Regions from separate parts of the Streptomyces sp. NPDC002671 genome, predicted to be linked through region 1. Evidence: riboswitches for the same ligand, from Rfam matches in the RefSeq annotation. Region 1 holds a riboswitch; each other region holds the start of a gene.
The links. A riboswitch is a leader RNA that binds a small molecule or an ion and turns the genes downstream of it on or off. The one in region 1 is predicted to bind cyclic di-AMP.
Positions count from the first base shown of each region.

Region 2: linked by a shared signal. The riboswitch ahead of ACWD35_RS02205 (M23 family metallopeptidase) and the one ahead of ACWD35_RS34065 (transglycosylase family protein) in region 1 are both predicted to bind cyclic di-AMP.
Region 3: linked by a shared signal. The riboswitch ahead of ACWD35_RS19820 (NlpC/P60 family protein) and the one ahead of ACWD35_RS34065 (transglycosylase family protein) in region 1 are both predicted to bind cyclic di-AMP.

Region 1 covers NZ_JBSFVU010000028.1:79,918-85,109, forward strand. The annotation lists gene ACWD35_RS34055 (cytochrome P450 family protein) at 1-515, shown strand, start outside; gene ACWD35_RS34060 (transglycosylase family protein) at 700-1,791, shown strand; cyclic di-AMP (ydaO/yuaA leader) riboswitch at 1,975-2,143, shown strand; gene ACWD35_RS34065 (transglycosylase family protein) at 2,148-2,828, shown strand; gene eno (phosphopyruvate hydratase) at 3,125-4,432, shown strand; gene ACWD35_RS34075 (FtsB family cell division protein) at 4,538-5,014, shown strand; partial or broken gene ACWD35_RS34080 (DUF501 domain-containing protein) at 5,043-5,192, shown strand, end outside.
Region 2 covers NZ_JBSFVU010000001.1:515,274-520,465, reverse strand. The annotation lists gene ACWD35_RS02210 (M16 family metallopeptidase) at 1-1,337, shown strand, start outside; cyclic di-AMP (ydaO/yuaA leader) riboswitch at 1,573-1,735, shown strand; gene ACWD35_RS02205 (M23 family metallopeptidase) at 1,749-2,501, shown strand; gene ACWD35_RS02200 (GntR family transcriptional regulator) at 2,692-3,387, shown strand; gene ACWD35_RS02195 (HPr family phosphocarrier protein) at 3,563-3,844, opposite strand; gene ACWD35_RS02190 (bifunctional acetate--CoA ligase family protein/GNAT family N-acetyltransferase) at 4,024-5,192, shown strand, end outside.
Region 3 covers NZ_JBSFVU010000011.1:283,956-289,147, reverse strand. The annotation lists gene ACWD35_RS19825 (tellurite resistance/C4-dicarboxylate transporter family protein) at 1-649, opposite strand, end outside; gene ACWD35_RS19820 (NlpC/P60 family protein) at 961-2,175, opposite strand; cyclic di-AMP (ydaO/yuaA leader) riboswitch at 2,184-2,338, opposite strand; gene pcrA (DNA helicase PcrA) at 2,625-5,117, shown strand; gene ACWD35_RS19810 (M23 family metallopeptidase) at 5,189-5,192, opposite strand, start outside.

The DNA of each region.
Region 1 (5,192 bases):
GTTTCGAGACGACGGTCAACCTCATCGGGAACGGCACATACGCCCTGCTCACCCACCCCGAACAGCGGCAGCGGCTCCAGCGGTCCCTCGCCGCCGGGGAACGGGAGCTGCTGGAGACCGGCGTGGAGGAACTGCTCCGCTACGACGGCCCGGTGGAGCTGGCCACCTGGCGGTTCGCCACCCGGCCGCTCACCATCGGCGGGCAGGACATCGCCGCCGGCGACCCGGTGCTCGTCGTGCTCGCCGCCGCCGACCGGGATCCGGAGCGGTTCACCGCCCCGGACCGGCTGGACCTGTCCCGCCGGGACAACCAGCACCTCGGCTACGGCCACGGCATCCACTACTGTCTCGGCGCGCCGCTCGCCCGCCTGGAGGGCCAGTTCGCGCTCGCCACCCTCCTCACCCGCCTCCCCGACCTGCGGCTCGCGGCGGATCCGGCCGAGCTGCGCTGGCGCGGCGGACTCATCATGCGCGGACTGCGCACTTTGCCGGTGGAGTTCACGCCCGTCCAGTGAGGGGCTTGCCCCGTGAACTCAGCCCAACCAGCCGAAGATGACAGGCGTTCGCTTCTGTGATCTTCACGTGATCTGCGCGGCATTAACTTGTGACAAGTGATCGTATGCCTATACGTTCACCCAGCAGCGTGGCGCCCAGCAGCACCCGCCGCGCGGGTCCTGCTGTCGCACGAAAGGCTTCCGCATGCTCACCGGGAACGGTCGTCACCGTCGCCCCCGTCAGGCCCCGGCTCTCCTCGTCGCGGCCGGAGTAACCGGCTCCGCCATCGCCCTCCCGCTCCTGGGCGCGGCGAGCGCCAACGCGGCCGACGGCACCACGTGGGACAAGGTGGCCGAGTGTGAGAGCGGCGGCTCCTGGAGCGCCGACACCGGCAACGGCTACTACGGCGGCCTGCAGATTTCCCAGGACGACTGGGACAAGTACGGCGGCACGAAGTACGCCTCCAGCGCCGACCAGGCCAGCCGTTCGCAGCAGATCGCCGTGGCAGAGCGGATCCTCGCCGACCGGGGCACCACCCCCTGGGCCACCTGCGCCCTGCTCAACGGCCTGACCGCGCACTCCGGCTCCGTGGACGTCGACACGGGCGTCGGAAACCCGGGTTCGGACTCGGACTCCGGCTCGCACGGCTCCGGTGACTCCTCCGAGTCCAGGCATTCGTCGGAGGGCCAGCAGGGCCAGCAGGGTCAGCAGGGCCAGGATTCGTCCGACTCCGCCGACACTTCCGACTCGCCCGGTCTGTCGGATTCGCCGCCTTCGTCACCCTCTTTGCCTTCGTCGTCCCCGTCGAGGTCGTCCGACTCCTCGGACGCCACCGCCAAGCCGTCCCCGGGCGCGAGCCATGGTGCGGGCAAGGGGGGCAAAACCCCCAAGTCCGACAAGTCCACGTCGTCCGACACTCAAAACGGACAGGGGGATGGCGGCGCCACCACGGACCCCGCAACGGACGACTCGGACAATTCCTGGCAGAACGGTGGCTCTTGGAGCCTCGTCGACACCGGCTCGCTCAGCAGTGGTGGACGTCACCGTGGCGTCAGTGCGGACGAAAGCGTGACAAACGGTCAGAACGCCACCCGGTCCGGCCGTCACGCGTCCCCCGATGCGAGCACCTACGAGGTCCGTGAGGGAGACAGTCTCTGCTCCATCGCCGACTCCCTTGACGTCGACGGCGGATGGCGCGCGCTCTACGGCCACAACAAGAAGGTCATCGGCGCCGACCCGAACCACATCGCCGCCGGTCAGACCCTGGAAATCGGTGCGGAAACGGGCCAGAAGTAGCGGGAGTTGACGCCCCACTAAGCGCCTGAATGTCCGGTTTGGTGAAAGTGTGGGATGAGTCTCAGAAGCCCTGATCGTCTTTGAAATTCCGCGGATCGCGTGGCTACGGTCAAGGCCGCTCGTCACCACGAGCCCCGGCAGTCGCAACGCCGAATCCTGCCAGCGGTTGCCCGGGAACAGTCGTCGCATCATGCGCCGTAGGCAGGAGCGGGGGACCCAAGGTAAGTGCCAAAACCGGCAGTTGACGTCGGTTGCGGCTTGGGGTGAAGCCGCGTCCCGAAAGGGCCGCGGCCGGGCAACTCAACCGGCCCGAACCCGACAGCTCACCTCGCAGGCGTCGGTGAGGGGATCGATCCATGCTGTTCACCGGCAAGGGCAAGCACCGCCGCCCGTTCAAGGCCACCCGCGCCATCGCGCTCGCCGGAGTCGCCGGCGCCGCTGTCGCCGCCCCGCTCATGGCGGCCGGCAACGCCTCCGCCGCCACCGCCGCCGAGTGGGACAAGGTCGCCCAGTGCGAGTCCGGCGGCAACTGGTCCATCAACACCGGTAACGGCTTCTACGGCGGCCTGCAGTTCTCGGCCTCCACCTGGGCCGCGTACGGCGGCACCGCCTACGCCCCGCAGGCCAACCAGGCCACCAAGGCGCAGCAGATCACCGTCGCCGAGAAGGTCCTCGCCGCCCAGGGCAAGGGTGCCTGGCCGGTCTGCGGCACGGGCCTGTCGAACACGCCGTACAACGGCACCGCGGCGGCCCCGAAGGCCACCACCACCCGCTCCACCGACCAGGCCGCCTCCCGCTCCGCCGAGCGCACGGCCCCGGCCAAGAGCACGGGCAAGAGCGCGACCGTCACCACCCCGACCGGCAAGAAGGTCAAGAAGGGCGACGGCGAGTACAAGGTCGTCAAGGGCGACTCCCTCAGCACCATCGCCGAGAAGCACGGCGTCAAGGGCGGCTGGAAGAAGCTGTTCGACCTGAACAAGGACATCGTCCAGGACGCCGACCTGATCTACCCGGGTCAGCAGCTGCACCTGAAGTAAGGCGCGGCCCCCAGTCCCCCCGCCCCGGTGCGTGTTCCCCCGTACGCGCCGGGGCGGGGCTTTTGTGTCCCCGCTGTCCGCCGCTCTCCTCCCCGCTTTCCGCCGCACTTTCCCCACTCTTCACCCGGGGCTCACCCGGGAACCCCTTTGTTCCGGGCGTGAACAATGGGTACCGTTTGCCTGTCCACGGGGCGGTCGGTCGGTGGCCGACGCCCCATGGACGGTTAGGCTCTAGGCGCAAGGCACAGCCGCAAGGCACACGCCCCGCACTTCCAGCGTCACATCCCAAGAAGGAGATGCTCGTGCCGTCCATCGACGTCGTCGTAGCCCGGGAAATCCTGGACTCCCGAGGCAACCCCACGGTCGAGGTCGAGGTCGGCCTCGACGACGGCAGCACGGGTCGTGCCGCCGTCCCGTCCGGCGCCTCCACCGGTGCCTTCGAGGCCATCGAGCTGCGCGACGGTGACCCCAACCGCTACCTGGGCAAGGGTGTCGAGAAGGCCGTCCTCGCCGTCATCGAGCAGATCGGCCCGGAGCTGGTCGGCTACGACGCCACCGAGCAGCGCCTGATCGACCAGGCCATGTTCGACCTGGACGCCACCGACAACAAGGGCTCCCTCGGCGCCAACGCCATCCTCGGCGTCTCCCTGGCCGTGGCCCACGCCGCCTCCGAGGCCAGCGACCTCCCGCTCTTCCGCTACCTGGGCGGCCCGAACGCGCACCTGCTGCCGGTGCCGATGATGAACATCCTGAACGGCGGCTCGCACGCCGACTCCAACGTGGACATCCAGGAGTTCATGATCGCCCCGATCGGCGCGGAGTCCTTCTCCGAGGCCCTGCGCTGGGGTGCCGAGGTCTACCACACGCTGAAGAAGGTCCTGAAGGGCAAGGGCCTGTCCACCGGCCTCGGCGACGAGGGCGGCTTCGCCCCGAACCTGCCCTCCAACCGTGAGGCCCTCGACCTCATCCTCGAGGCCATCAAGCAGGCCGGTTACATCCCCGGCGAGCAGATCGCGCTCGCGCTCGACGTCGCCGCGTCCGAGTTCTACAAGGACGGCAAGTACCTCTTCGAGGGCAAGGAGCGCTCCGCCGCCGAGATGACGGAGTACTACGAGGAGCTCGTCGCGGACTACCCGCTCGTCTCCATCGAGGACCCGCTGTTCGAGGACGACTGGGCCGGCTGGAAGGTCATCACCGACAAGCTCGGCGACAAGGTCCAGCTGGTCGGCGACGACCTGTTCGTCACCAACCCCGAGCGCCTCGCCCGCGGCATCGAGGAGGGCACCGCCAACGCCCTGCTGGTGAAGGTGAACCAGATCGGTTCGCTGACCGAGACCCTGGACGCCGTCGAGCTGGCCCAGCGCAGCGGCTACAAGTGCATGATGTCCCACCGCTCCGGCGAGACCGAGGACGTCACCATCGCCGACCTGGCCGTCGCCACCAACTGCGGCCAGATCAAGACCGGCGCCCCGGCCCGCTCCGACCGCGTCGCCAAGTACAACCAGCTGCTGCGCATCGAGGAGATCCTCGACGACGCCGCGGTGTACGCCGGCCGCAGCGCCTTCCCGCGCTTCAGGGGCAGCGTGGAGATCTCCAAGGGCTGACCCAACCCGGGGTAAGCCTTAGCCAGTCGTACGTACGTCCCCGCACTCGGTCCCGTACCGTGTCCGGGGACGTACGTGCGTGTGAAAGGGGAGGCGGAGAGCCAGATGGCAGTGAAGGACCGGGACCGTTTCTCCACCGCGACCAGGCTGCGCCTGCTCGGCGAGCAGACGGCGGCCCGGGTCTACCGCTCCCAGACCAAGCGGCAGGCCCGCCGCTCCCGGCTCACCGGCCGCGCGGCCCTGCTCGCCCTGGTGCTGTGCTCGCTCATCGTCGCCCTGGCCTACCCGATGCGGCAGTACGTCTCCCAGCGCGCCGAGATCTCCGACCTCCAGCGGCAGCGGGAACAGGCCCGCCGGCGCGTCGAGCAGCTGCGCGACCTCAAGGCGCGCTGGCAGGACGACTCCTACGCCGAGCAGCAGATCCGGCGCCGGCTGCACTATGTGATGCCCGGGGAGACCGGATACGTGGTCGTCGCCCCGGGCGCGGCCAAGCAGTCCCGCGCCCGACTCGGGGCCTCCCGCCGGCCCTGGTACGCGAACGTCTGGGACGGCGTCGACAAGTCCGACGCCTCCGACCAGTGAACCGACAGAAAGACAGCCGAAGACAGTCATGGAAACGCCTCCGCCGCCCACTCCGCGTACCGAGCCGACCGACGCGGACGTCGAGGCCTTCAAGCAGCAGCTCGGGCGACCGCCGCGCGGGCTGAGGGCGATCGCGCACCGGTGCCCCTGCGGCCAGCCGGACGTCGTGGAGACGGCA
Region 2 (5,192 bases), on a different contig from region 1:
CCAAGCCCTGGGCGTTCCCGGCCCCCGAGCGCGGCACGCTGGACAACGGCCTGACCGTGCTGCGCTGCCACCGCCCCGGCCAGCAGGTCGTCGCCGTCGAGGTGCTGCTGGACGCGCCCCTGGACGCCGAGCCGGCCGGCCTGGACGGCGTCGCCACGATCATGGCGCGGGCCTTCTCCGAGGGCACCGACAAGCACTCCGCCGAGGAGTTCGCCGCCGAGCTGGAGCGGGCCGGCGCCACGCTGGACGCGCACGCCGACCACCCCGGCGTCCGGCTCAGCCTGGAGGTCCCGGCCTCCCGCCTGGCCAAGGGCCTCGGCCTGCTCGCCGACGCCCTGCGCGCGCCCGCCTTCGCCGAGAGCGAGGTCGAGCGGCTGGTCCGCAACCGCCTGGACGAGATCCCGCACGAGCTGGCCAGCCCCGCCCGCCGGGCCGCCAAGGAACTCTCCAAGGAGCTGTTCCCGGCCACCTCGCGCATGTCCCGACCGCGCCAGGGCACCGAGGAGACGGTCGAGAAGATCGACGCGGCGGCCGTCCACGCCTACTACGACCGCCATGTGCGCCCCGTCACGGCCACCGTGGTCGTGGTCGGCGACCTCACCGGCACGGACCTGGACGAGCTGCTCGGCGACACCCTGGGCGCCTGGACGGGCACCCCGGGCAGCCCGCGGCCCGTGCCGCCGGTCAGCGCCGACGACACCGGGCGCGTGGTCATCGTGGACCGGCCCGGTGCCGTGCAGACGCAGCTGCTCATCGGCCGGATCGGCCCCGACCGGCACGACCGCGTGTGGCCCGCCCAGGTGCTCGGCACCTACTGCCTCGGCGGCACCCTCACCTCCCGCCTGGACCGCGTCCTGCGCGAGGAGAAGGGCTACACCTACGGCGTGCGCTCCTTCGGGCAGGTGCTGCGCTCCGCCCCGGACGGCACGGGCGCCTCGATGCTCGCCATCAGCGGCTCCGTGGACACCCCGAACACCGGCCCCGCGCTCGAGGACCTGTGGACGGTGCTGCGCACGCTCGCGGCGGAGGGCCTGACCGACGCCGAGCGGGACGTCGCCGTGCAGAACCTCGTCGGGGTCGCGCCGCTGAAGTACGAGACCGCGGCGGCCGTCGCGGGCACCCTGGCCGACCAGGTCGAGCAGCACCTGCCCGACGACTTCCAGGCCGCGCTCTACCGGCAGCTCGCCGCCACCGGCACCGTGGAGGCCACGGCGGCGGTCGTGAACGCCTTCCCGGTGGACCGTCTGGTGACGGTCCTCGTCGGTGACGCGGCCCAGATCAAGGAACCGGTCGAGGCGCTCGGCATCGGCGAAGTCACGGTCGTGGCGGCCGAGTAGAGCCCGGGCGCACGCACGCGGGAATGGGGCCCCGGCGACTTACGGGTCGTCAGGGCCCCACGCCTGTTCACCGGCTGCTCCCCAGCCGCTCCCCAGATGTCCGAATTGGGGCGGAGGTTGCCTGTCTGGCCTGTGGGATGCGCTACAAAAGCCCGGATCCGTTTGGGCGGGGAAAGCCACCCCCCGTAGCGTCGTGCGGGCTGTCCGTCAGGCAGTGCGCCGCACCCGCGGCACCGGACAGCCATCGCCGAGTCCCCATACGGCGCGAGCCAGGGGAGCCGGGGACCCACACGTCCCCTGGGGTGAATCGGACTCCCGCGCGTGCGCGAGGGAGTCCGTAGGAGACCTTCCTCCTCCGAACCCGTCAGCTAACCCGGTAGGCGAGCAGGGAAGGAAAGGACCAGCCACTTCATGGCGTTCATGTGCGCCACCGGGAAGCACCGCAAGCCCGGCCGGGTCAAGCGCACCACCGCTCAGGCGGCCGGCGTCGCGGCCCTGACCACCGGCGTCATCGGCACCCTCGCGGCCACCCCGTCGCTCGCCGCCGAGAACTCCGTCGAGCAGACCGGCCTCACCCCGGTCATCACCGTGAGCGACGAGATCGCCGAGCAGATCGACGCGCAGGCCACCGCGCAGCAGCAGGCCGCCGAGCGGAAGGCGGCCGAGCAGGCCGCGGCCAAGGCCGCCGCCGAGCGGGCGAAGGAGGAGCGCGAGGCCAAGGCGCGCGCCGCCCGCGCGGCCGAGCGCAAGCGCCTGAACGCCTTCGTGCTGCCGATCGCGAACTCCTACGTCTCCACGGGCTACCACGCCAGCAGCTCCCTGTGGTCCTCCGGCTCCCACACCGGCATCGACTTCCACGCGGCCAGCGGCACCCCCGTGCACGCGGTCGGCCTCGGCACCGTCGTCTCCACCGGCTGGGGCGGCGCGTACGGCAACCAGATCGTGATCCGGATGGCCGACGGCATGTACACCCAGTACGGCCATCTGTCGTCCATCGGCGTCGGCGTGGGCCAGCAGGTCGTCCCGGGCCAGCAGATAGGCCTGTCCGGCGCGACCGGCAACGTCACCGGCCCACACCTCCACTTCGAGGCCCGCACGACCCCGGAGTACGGCTCGGACGTCGACCCCGTCGCCTACCTCCGCCAGCACGGCCTGAACGTCTGACGCACTCATCGCGAAGCCCCGGCTCACCGAGCCGGGGCTTTCGTCGTTTTTCGCGGCGTCCGAGGTGCCCGCTGACCAAAAAATATCCATGGATTCCGGGCCGCCGTCGGAAATTCCCGCTCATTGCAATAGAGTCACGGAACATGCGTCCATCGTCGACGTTTCACGGGGATTAAGACGGAGGTCGGTCATGCGTATTCCGGCGCACTCGGTGTGCACGGCGATCCGGGACGACATCGTGGCCGGTGTCTACGAGCGCGGCAGCCGCCTCACCGAGGAAGTTCTGGCCCGCCGCTACGGCGTCTCGCGCGTCCCCGTCCGCGAGGCCCTGCGCACCCTGGAGGCCGAGGGCTTCGTGGTGACCCGCCGACACGCGGGCGCGTGTGTCGCCGAGCCGACCGAGCGGGAGGCCGCCGACCTGCTGGAGATGCGCATGCTCCTGGAGCCGCTCGGCGCCTCACGGGCCGCCCAGCGGCGCACGGAGGCCCATCTGAAGGTGCTGCGCGGCCTGGTGCGGCTGGGCCAGGAGCGGGCCAGGCAGGGCGGCAGCGAGGAACTGCGCTCGCTGGACGGCTGGTTCCACGAGACGCTCGCCCAGGCCGCGGGCAGCCACTCGCTGACCTCGACGCTCACCCAGCTGCGGCACAAGATCGCCTGGATGTACGCGGTTCGGGCTCCGGTCGGCCCGGTGGAGTCCTGGGCCGAGCATGGCGTCATCGTGGACGCGGTGGCGCGCGGCGACAGCGAGCGCGCGCGGGCGGTCACGGCCCTGCACACCGAGCGCGCGGTGGGCGCGCACCGGCTGCGGTTCGCCTCCGGCGGGGACCGCGCGGAGCGTGTGAGGGACTCGCAACATGCCGTAAACACAGCGAGCCCGCGGCATTAACACGGGCGCCGTATACAAAGAGGGGATATTCGGCGGGACGTGCATTTCCGCTGCCCTTTTTCGGCGTGCCGTGAATTCAGGCAGGTGCGTAAATCCGCGTGCGAATCCGTCCGGCCGGCCGCGAAAACGCGGAAGCCGCGCCCCCGGTTCCGGGGGCGCGGCTTCCTGGTGCGACTCAGACGGTCTCGGGCAGCTCCTCAAGGCCCTCGGCGACCAGCTTGGCCAGCCGGTCCAGGGCGGCGTCCGCGCCCTCGGCGCCGGAGGCGAGGACGATCTCCTCGCCGCCCTGGGCGCCCAGGCTGAGGACCGCCAGCATGGAGGCCGCGTTGACGGGGTTGCCGTCGGCCTTGGCGATCGTCACCGGGACGCCTGCGGCCGTGGCGGCTCGGACGAAGATGGAGGCGGGGCGGGCGTGGAGGCCCTCGGCCCAGCCGACGTTGACGCGGCGCTCAGCCATGTGATGCTGCCCTTCAGGTTCTCAGGGTTGTCTAGACCAGTTTCCCACATCGTGAAGCAAGTCCGGAGGGGACCTTCGTCACCCCCCGGCCGTGTCGCCGGACCGCGGCCTCGATCCGGCTTCCGTCCTCCACAGACTGCCTCGCGCCGTTGTCGTGGGCGAGCCGTACGCTGGGGCCCATGCAGACCCCGGCGGACCGGCAGGACCGGCACGAGTACCCCGCCCACTGGGAGGCGGACGTGGTGCTGCGCGACGGCGGCACCGCACGCGTGCGGCCCATCACCGTCGATGACGCCGACCGCCTGGTCAGCTTCTACGAGGGGGTCTCGGACGAGTCGAAGTACTACCGCTTCTTCGCGCCGTACCCCCGGCTCTCCGCCAAGGACGTCCACCGCTTCACGCACCACGACTTCGTGGACCGGGTGGGGCTCGCGGCCACCGTCGGCGGCGAGTTCATCGCCACTGTGCGCTACGACCGCATCGGCCCCGACGGAATGCCCGCCTCCGCACCGGCCGACGAGGCCGAGGTCGCCTTCCTCGTGCAGGACGCCCACCAGGGCCGCGGGGTCGCCTCCGCCCTCCTGGAGCACATCGCCGCCGTGGCGCGCGAGCGCGGGATCCGTCGCTTCGCCGCCGAGGTGCTGCCCGCCAACACCAAGATGATCAAGGTGTTCACGGACGCCGGGTACACCCAGAAGCGCAGCTTCGAGGACGGCGTCGTACGCCTGGAGTTCGACCTGGAACCCACCGACCGCTCCCTCGCCGTGCAGCGCGCGCGTGAGCAGCGCGCCGAGGCCCGTTCGGTACGACGGCTGCTGGCACCCGGCTCCGTGGCCGTCGTCGGGGTCGGCCGCGCGCCCGGTGGGGTCGGCCGCAGCGTCCTGGCCAACCTCCGGGACGCCGGCTACGCGGGCCGGCTGTACGCCGTGAACAAGGCCTTCCCCGAGGACGTCGAGGACGTCGACGGGGTGCCCGCGCACCGGTCGGTGCGGGAGATCGAGGGGCACGTCGACCTCGCGGTCGTCGCCGTCCCGGCCGAGTACGTCCCCGCAGTGGTCGCCGAGTGCGGCGAACACGGCGTCCAGGGACTCGTCGTCCTCTCCGCCGGCTACGCGGAGAGCGGGCCCGAGGGACGAGAGCGGCAGCGTGCGCTCGTGCAGCAGGTGCGCGCGTACGGCATGCGGATCATCGGCCCGAACGCCTTCGGGGTCATCAACACCGCCCCGGACGTCCTGCTGAACGCCTCGCTCGCCCCCGAGTTGCCCCGCCCGGGGCGCATCGGTCTGTTCGCGCAGTCCGGCGCCATCGGCATCGCCCTGCTGTCGCGGCTGCACCGGCGCGGGGGAGG
Region 3 (5,192 bases), on a different contig from region 1:
GCCGGGCACTGTCGGCGGAGAGCAGCTTCGCCCCGGCCAGCGCCGAGATGGCGAGCGCCCCGCCCGCGATCCAGTGGTCCCCGGCCCCTTCCAGCACCTGCCGCGACTCGAACCGGGCCAGGGCGACGCAGTAGAGCACCAGCCCCAGGAAGAACATCACCAGCGCGGCGTGCGCGAGCCACGCCGTCGCCTCGGCCGCGGCCAGCGTGGCGCCCAGTACGGCGAGACCCTGTGTGGCCACACAACACAGGAACACCGCTCCCGGCATGCGCCGCTCCCAGCGCCGTACGACGAGAACGAACAGCACGGGCCAGAGCAGCGCCGCCAGCGCGAGCAGCGCCTCGGCCAGGGTCTGCCGGCCGAGCGTGGAGAGCCGGGTGCCCAGGACGGTCGTCGCGGCCACGGCGGTGAGCGCCCCGGGACTCCCGGCCTCGGCCAGCCAGCGCCGCCGCTGCCCCGCCAGCCGTACGACGAACTCCGCGCCCAGCCCCAGCCAGGCCACGCAGGTCAGCCCCAGGAAGACCCGGGACAGCCCCTCGTCGCCCGTGAGCTGCAGCCCCACCGACACGATCCCGGTCGCCATCACCGCGGCCCCGGCCGCAGGCGACCGCCGCGCCGACCAGGCACGCAGGGAGGAGAGGCGGGACATGCGCCCGATGCTAGGCCCTGTCGTCAAATTCCCGCCTGCCGCGCGACGCCTGGCACGCGCATCTGCCGCGTTGTCGTCAGTCGCCGACGCTCCCCCACGCTCGGCTTCGCTCGCGCGGGGGGACCCCCATCGTCGACTCCCTCCTCCGCCTTGCAGCTGCACGCACCAGACGCCGCGCGGCCCGCCCTCCGGGCGGACGACGGGAATTTGACGACAGGGCCTAGAGAGGGACGCGGCTGTTCAGGGCGGGGCGCGCGGGCGTACGCCCCGCCCTGAGCCGGTCGTGCCACGCTCCTGTGCCGGTCACGCTCCTACGCCGGTCGCACCACGCTGTGGATGATGGACGTGCCGCCGTAGTAGACCGACTCCTCGCGGACGTACGCGCCCGGCTTGGGGGCGTGGATCATCATGCCGTTGCCTATGTAGAGGCCGACGTGGCTGATGTCGTCGTAGAAGAAGATCAGGTCGCCGGGGCGGGCGTCGGCGAGGGAGACCGTGGTGCCCACCTTGACCTGGTCCCAGGTGGTGCGCGGGAGGCTGACGCCGGCGGCCCGCCAGGAGGCCTGGGTGAGGCCGGAGCAGTCGTAGGAGCCGGGGCCCGTGGCGCCCCACACGTACGGCTTGCCGATCTGGGCGCGGGCGAAGGCGATCGCCTCCGCGGCCTTGGTGTCGTAGGAGCCGGAGGTGGTCGAACCGCCGGAAGAGGTGGATCCGCCGGACGAGCCCGAGGTGTCCGAGGAGCCCGACGAGCCCGAGGACGACGGGGACGGCGAAGACGAGGGCGACGGGGTGCTCTGCTGTGCCGCCCGCTGGCGCGCCGCCTGCTGCTTCGCCAGCTCGGCCGCCTTGCGGGCCGCCTCCTCCGCCTTCTGCTTCTCGATCGCCGCCAGGCGCGCCTTCTCCTCGGCCGTCAGCTTGGACAGCAGCTCACGCGCGGTGGCGAGCTTCTTCTGGACGGTGGCCTTCGCCGTCTGCAGGTCGTCCTGCGTCTTGGTCAGCGTCTGGAGGCTCGTCGCGGCCTCCCGGCGCTTCTTCATGGTCGCCGTCTGTTCCGTGACGAAGTCGTCGACCGCGCTCTTCTGACGCGAGGTCAGCCGGTGCATCAGCTGGCTCTGGTCGAAGTAGTCCTGCGGATTGCTCGCGAGCAGGAAGGTGGCCGTGTCCGGCACGGTGGTGCCGGTGCGGTACTGGGCGGCGGCTATGGTGCCCAGTTCCTCGCGGGCCGTGTTGAGGCGTTCCGTGCGCTTCGCGACATCGTCACGGAGGCTGTCGGCGCGCACGCGCTCCTTGCCGGCGCGCTCCTTGGCCGCGTCGTACTTCTCGGTCGCCGACTCGGCCTGCCGGTAGAGATCGTCGACCTTCTTCTGCACCTCCTCCACGCTCGGCTTCCCCTTGTCGGCGGCGGGGGAGGCGTTCGCCGTCTGGGAGAGGACGGCCACGGAGGTCAGTGCGGCGGTGGCGAGGACGGGGGCGCGGAGGCCTGCTGTACGGGGCCCGACGGGGCGCGGCTTGCGGTGCGACGCCAAGGGAGGCGACTCCTTCCATGCGCCGCCTACCGGGTTAGCTGTCGGGTTCGGGCGGTGCGTTCGGAAGGGTTGCCCTACGGCCCCCTCCCGGTGGGAGGCGGCCGATTCACCCCAGAGGTCGGTGGGTCCCCGGCTCCGGTCGCCGCGAGGGCGCGCCGGACTCGGCGGGGGCCGCGCGGCCCGGCGAGGTTCGCCGGTAGGGGTCGTACGGCCCGCACGCACGCTAGCCAACTCGTGGTACCCCTGTGAAGGTTGGTGCGTAGTATGTCCGATACATTTTCGTGACCTCGGGGGTGAGGGTGCGGGAAATCACGGCTGGGTCATCGGGCGCTTCCGCAGCGTGAGGGGCGGAAGGGGTCGGCAGGTGCCGGGAGGGGAGCCTCCCGCGGGGGGCCGGGTTCTCGGGGCGGCCCACGGTTGTCAGTCCGGCGCCCTAGACTCGGAGAGCGATGAGCAGCCTCTTTGACGACAGCTTCCTGGCGGACCTCCAGCCCCCTCGCGGGCGCGAGGAGGAGCCCCCGCCGCCGCCCGAGGACGATCACGCTCCGGAGTCGCTTCCGGACGATCTGTTCGGCGGGAAGTTCGACGTGCCGCCGGACCGGGACACGTACTACCGCGACGGCGCCCCGCGCCCCGCGATCGACGCAGCGGCCCTGCTGGAGGGGCTGAACGAGAACCAGCGCGCCGCGGTCGTGCACGCCGGCTCCCCGCTGCTCATCGTCGCCGGCGCCGGCTCCGGCAAGACCCGCGTGCTCACCCACCGCATCGCCCACCTGCTCGCCGAGCGGGACGTGCACCCGGGCCAGATCCTCGCGATCACCTTCACCAACAAGGCCGCGGGCGAGATGAAGGAGCGCGTCGAGCGGCTCGTCGGCCCGCGCGCGAACGCGATGTGGGTCATGACCTTCCACAGCGCGTGCGTGCGTATCCTGCGCCGCGAGTCGAAGAGGCTCGGCTTCACGTCCTCGTTCTCGATCTACGACGCCGCCGACAGCAAGCGCCTGATGGCCCTGGTCTGCCGTGACCTGGACCTCGACCCCAAGCGCTTCCCGCCCAAGTCCTTCAGCGCCAAGATCAGCAACCTGAAGAACGAGCTGATCGACGAGGAGGACTTCGCCGCCCAGGCCGCCGACGGCTTCGAGAAGACCCTCGCCCAGGCCTACGCCCTGTACCAGTCGCGGCTGCGCGAGGCGAACGCGCTCGACTTCGACGACCTGATCATGACGACGGTCAACCTGCTGCGCGCCTTCCCCGACGTCGCCGAGCACTACCGCCGCCGCTTCCGGCACGTCCTGGTGGACGAGTACCAGGACACCAACCACGCCCAGTACGCGCTCGTGCGCGAGCTGGTCGGTACGGGCGACCGCGCCTCCGAAGACGCCGACGTCCCCCCGCGCGAGCACGAGCTGCCGCCCGCCGAACTGTGCGTCGTGGGTGACGCGGACCAGTCGATCTACGCCTTCCGGGGCGCGACCATCCGCAACATCCTCCAGTTCGAGGAGGACTACCCGAACGCGACGACGATCCTGCTGGAGCAGAACTACCGCTCCACGCAGACCATCCTGTCCGCCGCCAACGCGGTCATCGAGCGCAACGAGTCCCGCCGCCCGAAGAACCTGTGGACCAACGCCGGCCAGGGCGCGCGCATCACCGGCTACGTCGCCGACACCGAGCACGACGAGGCCCAGTTCGTCTCCGACGAGATAGACCGCCTCACGGACGCGGGCGAGGCGAAGGCCGGGGACGTCGCCGTCTTCTACCGCACGAACGCCCAGTCCCGTGTCTTCGAAGAGGTCTTCATCCGCGTCGGCCTGCCCTACAAGGTCGTCGGCGGCGTCCGCTTCTACGAGCGCAAGGAGGTCCGGGACGTCCTGGCCTACCTGCGCGTCCTCGCCAACCCCGAGGACTCGGTGCCGCTGCGCCGCATCCTCAACGTGCCCAAGCGGGGCATCGGCGAGCGCGCCGAGGCGATGGTCGACGCCCTCGCTCAGCGCGAGAAGATCAGCTTCCCGCAGGCCCTGAAGCGGGTGGACGAGGCGTACGGTATGGCCGCGCGCTCCACCAACGCGGTCAAGCGGTTCAACACGCTGATGGAGGACCTCCGTACGATCGTGGAGTCCGGCGCCGGACCGGCGACCGTTGTGGAGGCGGTGTTCGAACGCACCGGCTACATGGCCGAGTTGCAGACCTCCACGGACCCGCAGGACGAGACCCGCATCGAGAACCTCCAGGAACTCGCCTCCGTGGCCCTGGAGTTCGAGCAGGAGCGCGAGGAAGGCGAGCAGGGTACGCTGGCCGACTTCCTGGAGAAGGTCGCCCTGGTCGCCGACTCCGACCAGATCCCGGACGAAGAGGACGGCGACGGCGTCATCACCCTGATGACCCTGCACACCGCCAAGGGCCTCGAGTTCCCGGTCGTGTTCCTGACCGGCATGGAGGACGGCGTCTTCCCGCACATGCGCGCCCTCGGCCAGACCAAGGAGCTGGAGGAGGAGCGGCGCCTGGCGTACGTCGGCATCACGCGCGCGCGGGAGCGGCTGTACCTGACCCGCTCGGCCATGCGCAGCGCCTGGGGCCAGCCCTCGTACAACCCGCCCTCCCGCTTCCTGGAGGAGATCCCGCCCGCCCACATGGAGTGGAAGCGGACGGGAGCCACCGCACCGGTGTCCTCCGGGCCCGCGTCGGGCATCGCGGCCTCGCTCTCCTCGTCCCGCTCCCGCTCGTCGGCGGCGGGCGCGTCCGGCTTCGCCACGCGGCGCGCCACGGAGAAGCCGGTGGTGGGGCTGGCCGTCGGCGACCGCGTGACCCACGACCAGTTCGGCCTCGGCACGGTGGTCGCGGTCAAGGGCACGGACCCGAAGAACGCGGAGGCGACGATCGACTTCGGCGACGACAAGCCGAAGCGGTTGCTGCTGCGGTACGCGCCGGTCGAGAAGCTGTAGGAAGAAGCCGTGGACGAGTGAGCCCCGCCGGATATCGGCGGGGCTCACTCGTAACGGTCTTCAGGCCGGGCTCAG